DNA from 2 places in the Exiguobacterium sp. SH0S7 genome. Region 2 is predicted to be linked to the other one. Evidence: riboswitches for the same ligand, from Rfam matches in the RefSeq annotation. Region 2 holds a riboswitch; the other holds the start of a gene.
The links. Region 2 has a riboswitch for S-adenosylmethionine ahead of EVJ22_RS02810 (methionine ABC transporter ATP-binding protein). Riboswitches for the same ligand answer to the same signal wherever they lie in the genome.

Region 1: linked by a shared signal. The riboswitch ahead of msrA (peptide-methionine (S)-S-oxide reductase MsrA) and the one ahead of EVJ22_RS02810 (methionine ABC transporter ATP-binding protein) in region 2 are both predicted to bind S-adenosylmethionine.

What each region holds. Positions count from the first base shown of each region.
Region 1 is NZ_SJVA01000001.1:105,801-110,193, reverse strand. It holds tRNA gene EVJ22_RS00590 (tRNA-Ala) at 28-100, opposite strand; gene EVJ22_RS00585 (GRP family sugar transporter) at 245-1,108, shown strand; gene msrA (peptide-methionine (S)-S-oxide reductase MsrA) at 1,139-1,657, opposite strand; SAM riboswitch class I at 1,720-1,819, opposite strand; gene EVJ22_RS15525 (hypothetical protein) at 1,864-2,025, opposite strand; gene EVJ22_RS00575 (amidase family protein) at 2,146-3,555, shown strand; gene rlmN (dual-specificity RNA methyltransferase RlmN) at 3,648-4,393, shown strand, end outside.
Region 2 is NZ_SJVA01000001.1:544,271-548,663, reverse strand. It holds gene EVJ22_RS02830 (arsenate reductase family protein) at 1-135, shown strand, start outside; gene gcvH (glycine cleavage system protein GcvH) at 184-567, shown strand; gene EVJ22_RS02820 (PTS sugar transporter subunit IIC) at 612-1,667, opposite strand; gene EVJ22_RS02815 (thioredoxin family protein) at 1,858-2,115, shown strand; SAM riboswitch class I at 2,568-2,673, shown strand; gene EVJ22_RS02810 (methionine ABC transporter ATP-binding protein) at 2,752-3,780, shown strand; gene EVJ22_RS02805 (methionine ABC transporter permease) at 3,770-4,393, shown strand, end outside.

The DNA.
Region 1 (4,393 bases), 440 kb from region 2:
CCCACATCAGTGGACCGACTTAAGGAATGGAGCATAGCGGGCTCGAACCGCTGACCTCCACGCTGCCAGCGTGGCGCTCTCCCAGCTGAGCTAATGCCCCGTTGGAAATTATTATATCATTCTAATAAATGATTTGGCAATAAGAAAAACGAAAGAACTTTGAAAATCATTTTTTTGAAGTTTAATGGACGTTAGAGCTGGGAAAAATAGATAGGATGTTATATTAAGAAAGCAGGTGCAACGTATGGAGATGATTTTGTTGGCGCTACTGCCCGCACTCATGTGGGGGAGTATCCCGCTTATCGTATCTATTGTCGGCGGCAAGCCGATTCAACAATTAATCGGCACGACGATTGGCGCGATGGTGATGGCGGTTGTCATCGCGCTCGTCTTCAAGCCAGAGTTCACGACGCTCGCGATCGTGACTGGTTTCATATCAGGTGTGTTCTGGGCGCTTGGACAATACCTTCAGTTCCAGTCGTTCCAAATTTTAAGCGTCTCGAAAGCGATGCCGATCAGTACAGGGATGCAGCTTGTCGGGACATCACTGTTCGGGGTCATCGTCCTTGGGGACTGGAAGACATCGACCGAGCTATGGCTCGGCTTCTCGGCCCTCGTCTTGATCATCATCGGGGCCGTCATGACGTCATATCAACAACATAAAGAATCCGACAGCAGTAGTGCTTTGAAAAAAGGGCTACTCGTGCTCCTCGTTTCGAGCATCGGTTACGTAACGTATGCTGTCCTGACCAACTACTTTGAAGTGGATGGCATCACCGCCATCCTACCGCAGTCACTCGGGATGTTCATCGCCGCGCTCTTGTTCAGTCTTCGTGAAAAAGATGTGAAAAAGTTTGATCCGAAAACGTTCAAGAACATCTTCGCCGGGCTTGCCTGGGGGATCGGGAACTTCGGATTGTTCGTCTCAAGCGGAGAAGTCGGCATCGCGACGTCGTTCGCACTGTCCCAATTGAACGTCGTCGTCGCGACACTCGGTGGCATTTACTTGTTAAAAGAAGAAAAGACGTCGAAAGAACGCGTCTTCGTCTTCATGGGGATCGGTCTGATCGTGGTCGCTGGATTCATGTTAGGGCTTGCCAAGAGCTAAAAAAAACGACGGGCATGAGGCCCGTCGTTGTCAGCTTGTCCACGTCTGGTCGATGAACTCGTCACGGCCAGATTGTTTCCGGTCCGCTTTATAGTGGGCCGGATTTTTTTTATGATAATCTTGATGATAGTCTTCGGCCGGGTAAAAGACGTCAGCCGGTAAGATTTTCGTCACGATCGGTTGTTTGAACTTTCCGCTCGCGGCGAGCGCGTCGCGGCTCTGTTCTGCTTTCACGCGTTGTTCTTCCGTATGATAGAAGATGGCTGGCGCATATTGTTGCCCGCGGTCTTGGAACTGGCCGCCGTCGTCGGTCGGGTCCGTCTGAATCCAATACAGTTCGAGCAAGCGCTCATATGTGAACTGAGCCGGATCGAACGTGATCTCGACGACCTCGTAATGACCGCTCGTGCCGGTTTTCACTTGTTCATACGTCGGGTTGTCGACATGTCCCCCGGTATAACCGGATACGATGCCTTCGATTCCAGGTTGTTCCTCGAACGGTGTCACCATGCACCAAAAACAACCGCCGGCGAATGTAGCTTTTTCCAAAATAAAATCCCCCTTGTGTTCATTCCAAAAAAAGCGCCCATGTCATCGACATGAGCGTTTTGTCATATCGTCCAAGGCGATGCCTTGCTGGAAGTAGCACCTTGCCGAAGCAGGTTGCTGTGAAGTCGTAGAGCCAGGTCTCTCGTTCACTCAAGATATCGATATGTAGTTGGTGACAGCATCATATCATCTGTCTCGTTTAAACGTCAACGATTTGGTGTGCGCCGAAGTTGAAATAGCGTGGCACCAACAATCAAGATAATGAGGGCGATGGACGCAGGGAATGCCCACGGCAAATCATCCCCAAACAATTGTAGAAAGAACAGGGCGAACACGGACAGTAAAACAAGGATGTAAGAGCGGGACATGGCTACCTCCAATAACGTTTCTTCTAGTGTATCAAGTTGCACATCCAATGGCGATAAAAAGAAGGGGATTCGATGCATTAAGCGAATACCGAATAACATTGCCTATAAGGAGGGAATTGGATGCAAGACTTATTTGAACTAGACATCGAGACCGCACAGCGCGGATATAAAGAAGGGACGTTCACGGCCCGGGACGTGACGGCCTACTATTTGACACGGATCGCTAGCTTGAACGATAAACTGAAAGCGGTCATCCAAGTGAACCCGGACGCGTTGTTCGAGGCTGAGGCGGCTGACCGTGCCTACCGACGCGGAGACCGGCTGCCACTCCTCGGTATTCCCGTTTTACTCAAGGACAACATCGAGACGGCGGGACTCATGAGGACTACTGCCGGCGCCGTGGCGCTCGAGCATCACTTTGCCGGTCGTGACGCTGAACTCGTCCGTCGCCTCCGTGAGCACGGGGCGGTCATTCTCGGCAAAGCCAACTTATCGGAATGGGCCAATTTTTTGACGGAGGACATGCCGAACGGATGGAGCGGGGTCGGTGGCCAGACGCTCAATCCGTATGGTGACAATCTCGACGTCGGCGGTTCGAGCTCGGGTTCGGCGTCAGCGGTCGCTGCGAACTTGACGATGCTCGCTGTCGGCAGCGAGACGAGCGGGTCGATCATCCACCCGAGCGTCCATAACGGCATCGTCGGCATCAAACCGACGGTCGGGCTCATCAGCCGGAGTGGGATCATCCCGATTTCGCGGTCGCAAGATACGGCCGGTCCGATGGCGCGGACGCTCCGCGACGCGGTGCTCGCACTAGAAGCGATGTGCGGGGAAGACGACTCGGACCCGGCGACGACACATCTACCGGCCGGTCCACCGTACCGGACGTGTCTCGACGAACGTCAAGCCGTCGGCATGCGCGTCGGTTTCGTGAAGGCGGAACTGTCGGATGAAGAACAGACGCTCTATCAAGAGGCGCTGGCGTTACTCAAAGCGAGCGGGGTCGAGCTCGTCGAAGTCGACCTGCCGTCAAACGACGGACTTGACCAAGGCGACGTCCTCTACCATGAGTTCAAGCTCGGGATCGAGGCGTATTTGGCGACGACAGCGCTCCCGTATGAAACGCTCAAGGACTTGATGGACTGGAACAAGCTTCACCCGGAAACGATCCCGCACGGACAAGTTACGTTCGAGAAAGCGAATCAGTTATCAGGGCGTTTGACCGAGTCGAGCTACCTCGAGCGACGCTTAGCCGACGTCCGGCACGCGAAAACGGACGGCCTCGATCGTTTATTGATGGAACAAACGCTTCACGCCCTGGCGTTGCCACACGACTTGAATTACGATATGGCGGCGAAGGCAGGGCACCCGACGGTCACGATCCCATACAAGCTCAAACAGAGCGGGGCACCTTTCGGGCTGTCATTCACGGGTACGAGCTATGCGGAACGAGACCTCATCCGTATCGCCTACGCGTTCGAACGCCACGTGACGCGTCCGATCCCGCCTACGCGTTCGAACGCCACGTGACGCGTCCGATCCCGCCTATGTAAGAACGTTGCACCTGTCGCTCACGTCCGCTACAATGGTACGTATGCGGATTGAAGAAAGGACAGATTACAATGAAATCATCTATATATGGGCTGACATTTGATCAGCTGTCGGACGCTTGCGTATCTTGGGGATACAGTGCCTACCACGCCAGACAAATATGGGACTCGCTTTACATCGACCGTGTCAGACGGCTCGACGAGATCGCGGTTCGTCCCGAAGTTCGCGAACAGCTTGAGGCGAACTATGCGCTGACGACACAAGAACTGTTCGTCAAACAAGAAGCGGGTGACGGCACGGTCAAATTCTTACTTAAACTGCACGACGGGCATTATATCGAAACGGTGCTCATGCGCCATAAGTATGGACGTTCCGTCTGTGTGACGACACAAGTCGGGTGCAACATCGGCTGTAGTTTCTGTGCGAGCGGCCTCTTGAAAAAAACACGCGACTTGACGGCGGGCGAGGTCGTCGAACAGATCATGACCGTTCAACACTATTTAGACGAGGTCGGTGAAGATGACCGCGTCAGCCACATCGTCGTCATGGGAATCGGGGAGCCGTTCGATAACTTTGATAACTTGGTCGACTTCCTCCGTGTCGTCAAAGACGAGCGCGGTCTCGCGATCGCTCCTCGTAAAATCAACGTCTCGACGAGTGGGCTCGCCGACAAGATCTACAAGTTCGCTGACCTTGACCTGCGCATCAACTTGGCCCTCTCTCTGCACGCGCCGAACGATGCGCTGCGGACGAGAATCATGAAGATCAACCGGGCGTTCCCGCTCGATAAACTGATGCCGGCAATCCGCTACTACGT
Region 2 (4,393 bases):
CCGAATTTGTCAGAAGACGAACAAATCGAGCTTTTAGTCAGCAATGGTATGCTTTTAAAGCGCCCAATCGTCACTGACGGTCAAAAATCGACGGTCGGTTTTTCAGAAAAGTCATTTACAGACGTTTGGGGCTAAGTGCTATAATACACATGTGATTCTAATTTATTTGAGGGGGAAGTCAAGATGAGCAAAGTACCTGCAAATCTACGTTATTCAAAAGAACACGAATGGGTTGAAGTGAACGGAAGCGTTGCCCGCATCGGGATCACGGATTTCGCACAAAGCGAACTAGGGGACATCGTGTTTGTGGAACTTCCTGAAGTCGGCGGCACGATTTTGCTCGACGAGCCGTTCGGTTCGGTCGAATCGGTCAAGACGGTGTCTGAACTGTACGCACCGATCTCTGGGAAAATCACGGCGGTGAATGAATCACTCGCGGACTCGCCGGAACTTGTCAACGAAGCACCGTTCGAAGGCGCATGGATGATCGAAGTCGAGTTGAACGATTCAACGGACGTCGACAAACTCATGTCGGCAGAAGAATATGAAACGATGATTCAAGGCTAACAAAAATCCCGGTTTCTCTTTATGAGAAGCCGGGATTTTTTGATTTAGTCGAAGTCGAGGCGGTAATGTTCAGGCTGGATGAGTGATGTCCGGTTGAACAGGCGATAGAAGACAATCCCGAGCGTCACCGGAATGAGGCCGAACAAGACGATGACGAGCATGACGTTCCAGAGCGCGAATCCGCCTGGCATCAAGTGCAGGGCGTTGACAGGTCCAATCAGTCCAGAGACACCGAATCCGGCACTGATCGGTGTTCCTTCGATACGAAGGATACCGGCGAGCGCCCCGAGAATGGCCGCGTTCGCGAGCACAGGGAGCATCATGATCGGACGACGGACGAAGTTCGCCATTTGAATTTTCGGTGAGCCGAGGAAGTGAGCGAGCGACGTCCCGGTCGCGTTCATCTGCCACCCGGCGATAGCGAGACCAAAACCGGCTGCGACGACGCCGAGGTTAGCGGCCCCGGCGGCAACACCGGACAGACTGATCGCCGTCGCGATCCCGACCGTCGAGATCGGGGAGACGATGATGAGCGAGAACGCCATCGCGATCAACATGCCCATCACGATCGGTTGGAGTTCAGTCATCGTCATGATGACTGTGCCGATGTACGTCGTGATCTGTGAGATGTACGTGAGTAAGAACATGCCGATTCCGCCGGCGATGACGATGACCGTCATCGGTAAAACGAGGACGGTGTACGTCTTTAAGCGTGGCGACAGCTGCATTACCATATATGTCGCGAGGGCGGCGGTCACACCGGCCGTGATGACGTCGCCGATTCCCGCCATGAGGAACGCGTCTTCCTCGATACGGATAGCGCCGCTCCCGACCTGGGTCGCGATACCGATCGTCCCGGCCTCGAGCGCCGAGCGTCCGAATTGCATCGCGACGGTGACACCGATGATGACCGGGAGCAGGCGCATCGCGATCGTCGTCGCGTCTAAGATGAACTGCAAAGACGGAAAATACGGTAAGATGGCTTTCGTTAATTCACCGAGCAACGCGCTCGGGATGAGGGCGATTAAAATAGCGAGACTGAGTCCGTTCAATACGTTCATCAAAAATTGTTTGCCTGTCAGTTTCGTTTGTTCCGTCATAAGTCGATTCACCTGTCCTTTTCTACGTATATGCTGTTATGTACGAAAGCGTTAAAGTTAATGACCATACTATGCCTCTTTTCGTGAAGCGTCAACAGGAAATGTTGAACGATTCAGAAAATTCGTGGGGTGAGCACAACTTTTGAACAGATCGGCTCACATTCATATACTTATAAAAGAGGTGAGAACAATGATTACAGACGGATTGTTATATATATACGCCCCGATGTGTGGAACATGCGCTGTGGCCGAGCGGATGCTCGCCGTCGTCGAAGCGGTCGACCCGACACTCGCGATTGACAAGCAGGACGCCAACTTTATCCCGCAAGAGTTAGAAGCGTATCAAGTGATGAGCGTCCCGGCGCTGTTAAAGCTTAAAGACGGCCAAGTCGAAGACCGATTATATGCGTTCCAAAACGTACAGCACGTCCTATCTTTCGTTAAATGAGATAGGATGATTAGAATAATCAGAAAATTTTAAATAATCAGTTGACACAAAAAGTTCACGAATGGTATATTCATTACAACATCTTACTTGAACACAATATAGGACGAGATTCTCCAGCCATCAAGACGTTTTAGAACAGCCGGTGCATCACTTTACGCGACTTTTAGGTGGACCTTCCCTTCGATTGTCCCCCAAAAAAATCAAGCGCAGGGACACCTACCGCGTAACCGCATGGTACGTTCTAAGGCCGAGTGATGGATGGCTTGAATCCCCCATATAAGGATGAACACTCTGATCGGGCAAAAGAGTTTCATCTATGGGTTGTCCTTCCGTGACTCAAGGTGCTACGTTCTGTGTCATCCTCGGATGGCACCTTTTTTTGATTTTTCGCACAAAATAGTTTGACATGAAAATAATGTGTCGCTATTATAAAGCTAATCGAATAAACAACACTCTTATCAAGAGAGGCTGAGGGACTGGCCCTATGACGCCCAGCAACCGCGGAGCAATCCGAAATGGTGCTAATTCCAGCAAGGTGAGAACCTTGGAAGATGAGAGCAATCGTTGTCCGTACCGATAAAGTACGCACGTTTGCTCAAACGTGTGTACTTTTTTTGTTGTCAGGAGGGAAAGGTATTGATTCAATTACGTAATGTGGCCAAATGGTTCGACACGAAGAACGGTCGAGTCCAGGCGGTCGATGATGTGTCGCTCACAATCGAGAGCGGCGAAATTTTTGGAATAATCGGATATTCAGGGGCGGGGAAGTCGACGCTCATCCGTCTGCTCAACCGACTCGAGTCACCGTCAAGCGGTGAAATCGTCGTCGCAGGGAGCGAGCTGACGAAGCTCACTCCGAAAGAACTGCGCGGGGTGCGCAAAAACGTCTCGATGGTATTCCAACACTTTAACTTATTATGGTCGCGCACGGTCGCTGAGAACATCAGCTTCCCGCTCGAACTGATCGGGGTACCGGCCAGTGAACGTAAACGCCGCGTCCAAGAGCTCGTCGATCTCGTCGGTCTCGCCGGACGTGAAGACAGCTATCCGTCGCAACTATCGGGCGGTCAAAAGCAGCGAGTCGGGATTGCCCGCGCGCTCGCTACAAATCCAGACGTGCTCCTCTGCGATGAAGCGACGAGCGCACTCGACCCGAAGACGACCGATTCGATTCTCGAACTGCTCGTCAGCATCAATAAGAAACTCGGACTGACGATCGTCCTCATCACCCATGAGATGCACGTCATCCAAAAGATCTGTCATCGCGTCGCCGTCATGGAGGCAGGGAAAGTCGTCGAGACCGGCCAAGTCGCGGACGTGTTCCAACATCCGGAACAGCCGATCACGAAAGAGTTCGTCAAACAGATCGGTGCCGTCGACGACATGTCGCTCACGTTCGAGCATTTGAAAGCACGTTATCCGAGTGGCCAAATCGTCAAACTTAAGTTCTTGAACGAGACGGCCGAACAGCCGATTTTATCGGAAGTGTTGAAACAGCACGACATCGGCTTCAACATCATCGGCGGTAACGTGACGCAGTCCCAAGTCGGCGCGCTCGGAACGCTATTCATCCAATTGATCGGAGAGCCGGCTGAAGTCGAGCGGGCCATCGCCTCAATCCGATTGCAGGCAGTGGAAGTGGAGGTAGAAAGCGATGTTTCCTAATGTAGATTGGCAAGTCATGCTCGAACAGACGTGGGAGACGCTCTATATGACGCTCGTCGCAGGAGCCGCGACATTCGTCATCGGTCTCGCCCTCGGCATGCTCTTATATGTCACGAACGAACCGCTCATGATGAAGAATCGTCCGATTTACACGATCATCAGCGCGGTCGTCAACGTGTTCCGCTCGATCCCGTTCATTATTTTGATCATCTTGCTCATTCCGTTCACGCTCCTTCTCGTCGGAACGATGCTCGGCTCGACGGCGGCGCTCCCGGCGCTCATCATCGGTGCGGCCCCGTTTTATGCACGTATGGTCGAGCTCGCACTCCGCGAAGTCGATCGCGGTGTCATCGAGGCGGCCGAGTCGATGGGCGCGACGAAATGGCAGATCGTCTATAAAGTGTTGTTCCCGGAAGCACTCCCGGCCATCGTGTCAGGCATCACGGTGACGATCGTCGCCATCGTCGGTTACACGGCCATGGCCGGAGTCGTCGGGGGTGGTGGTCTCGGGAACTTGGCGTTCCTCGAAGGGTTCCAGCGTTCACAAAGCGACGTCACGTTCGTCGCGACCGTATTGATCTTAGTCATCGTCTTCGTCGTTCAGTTCATCGGC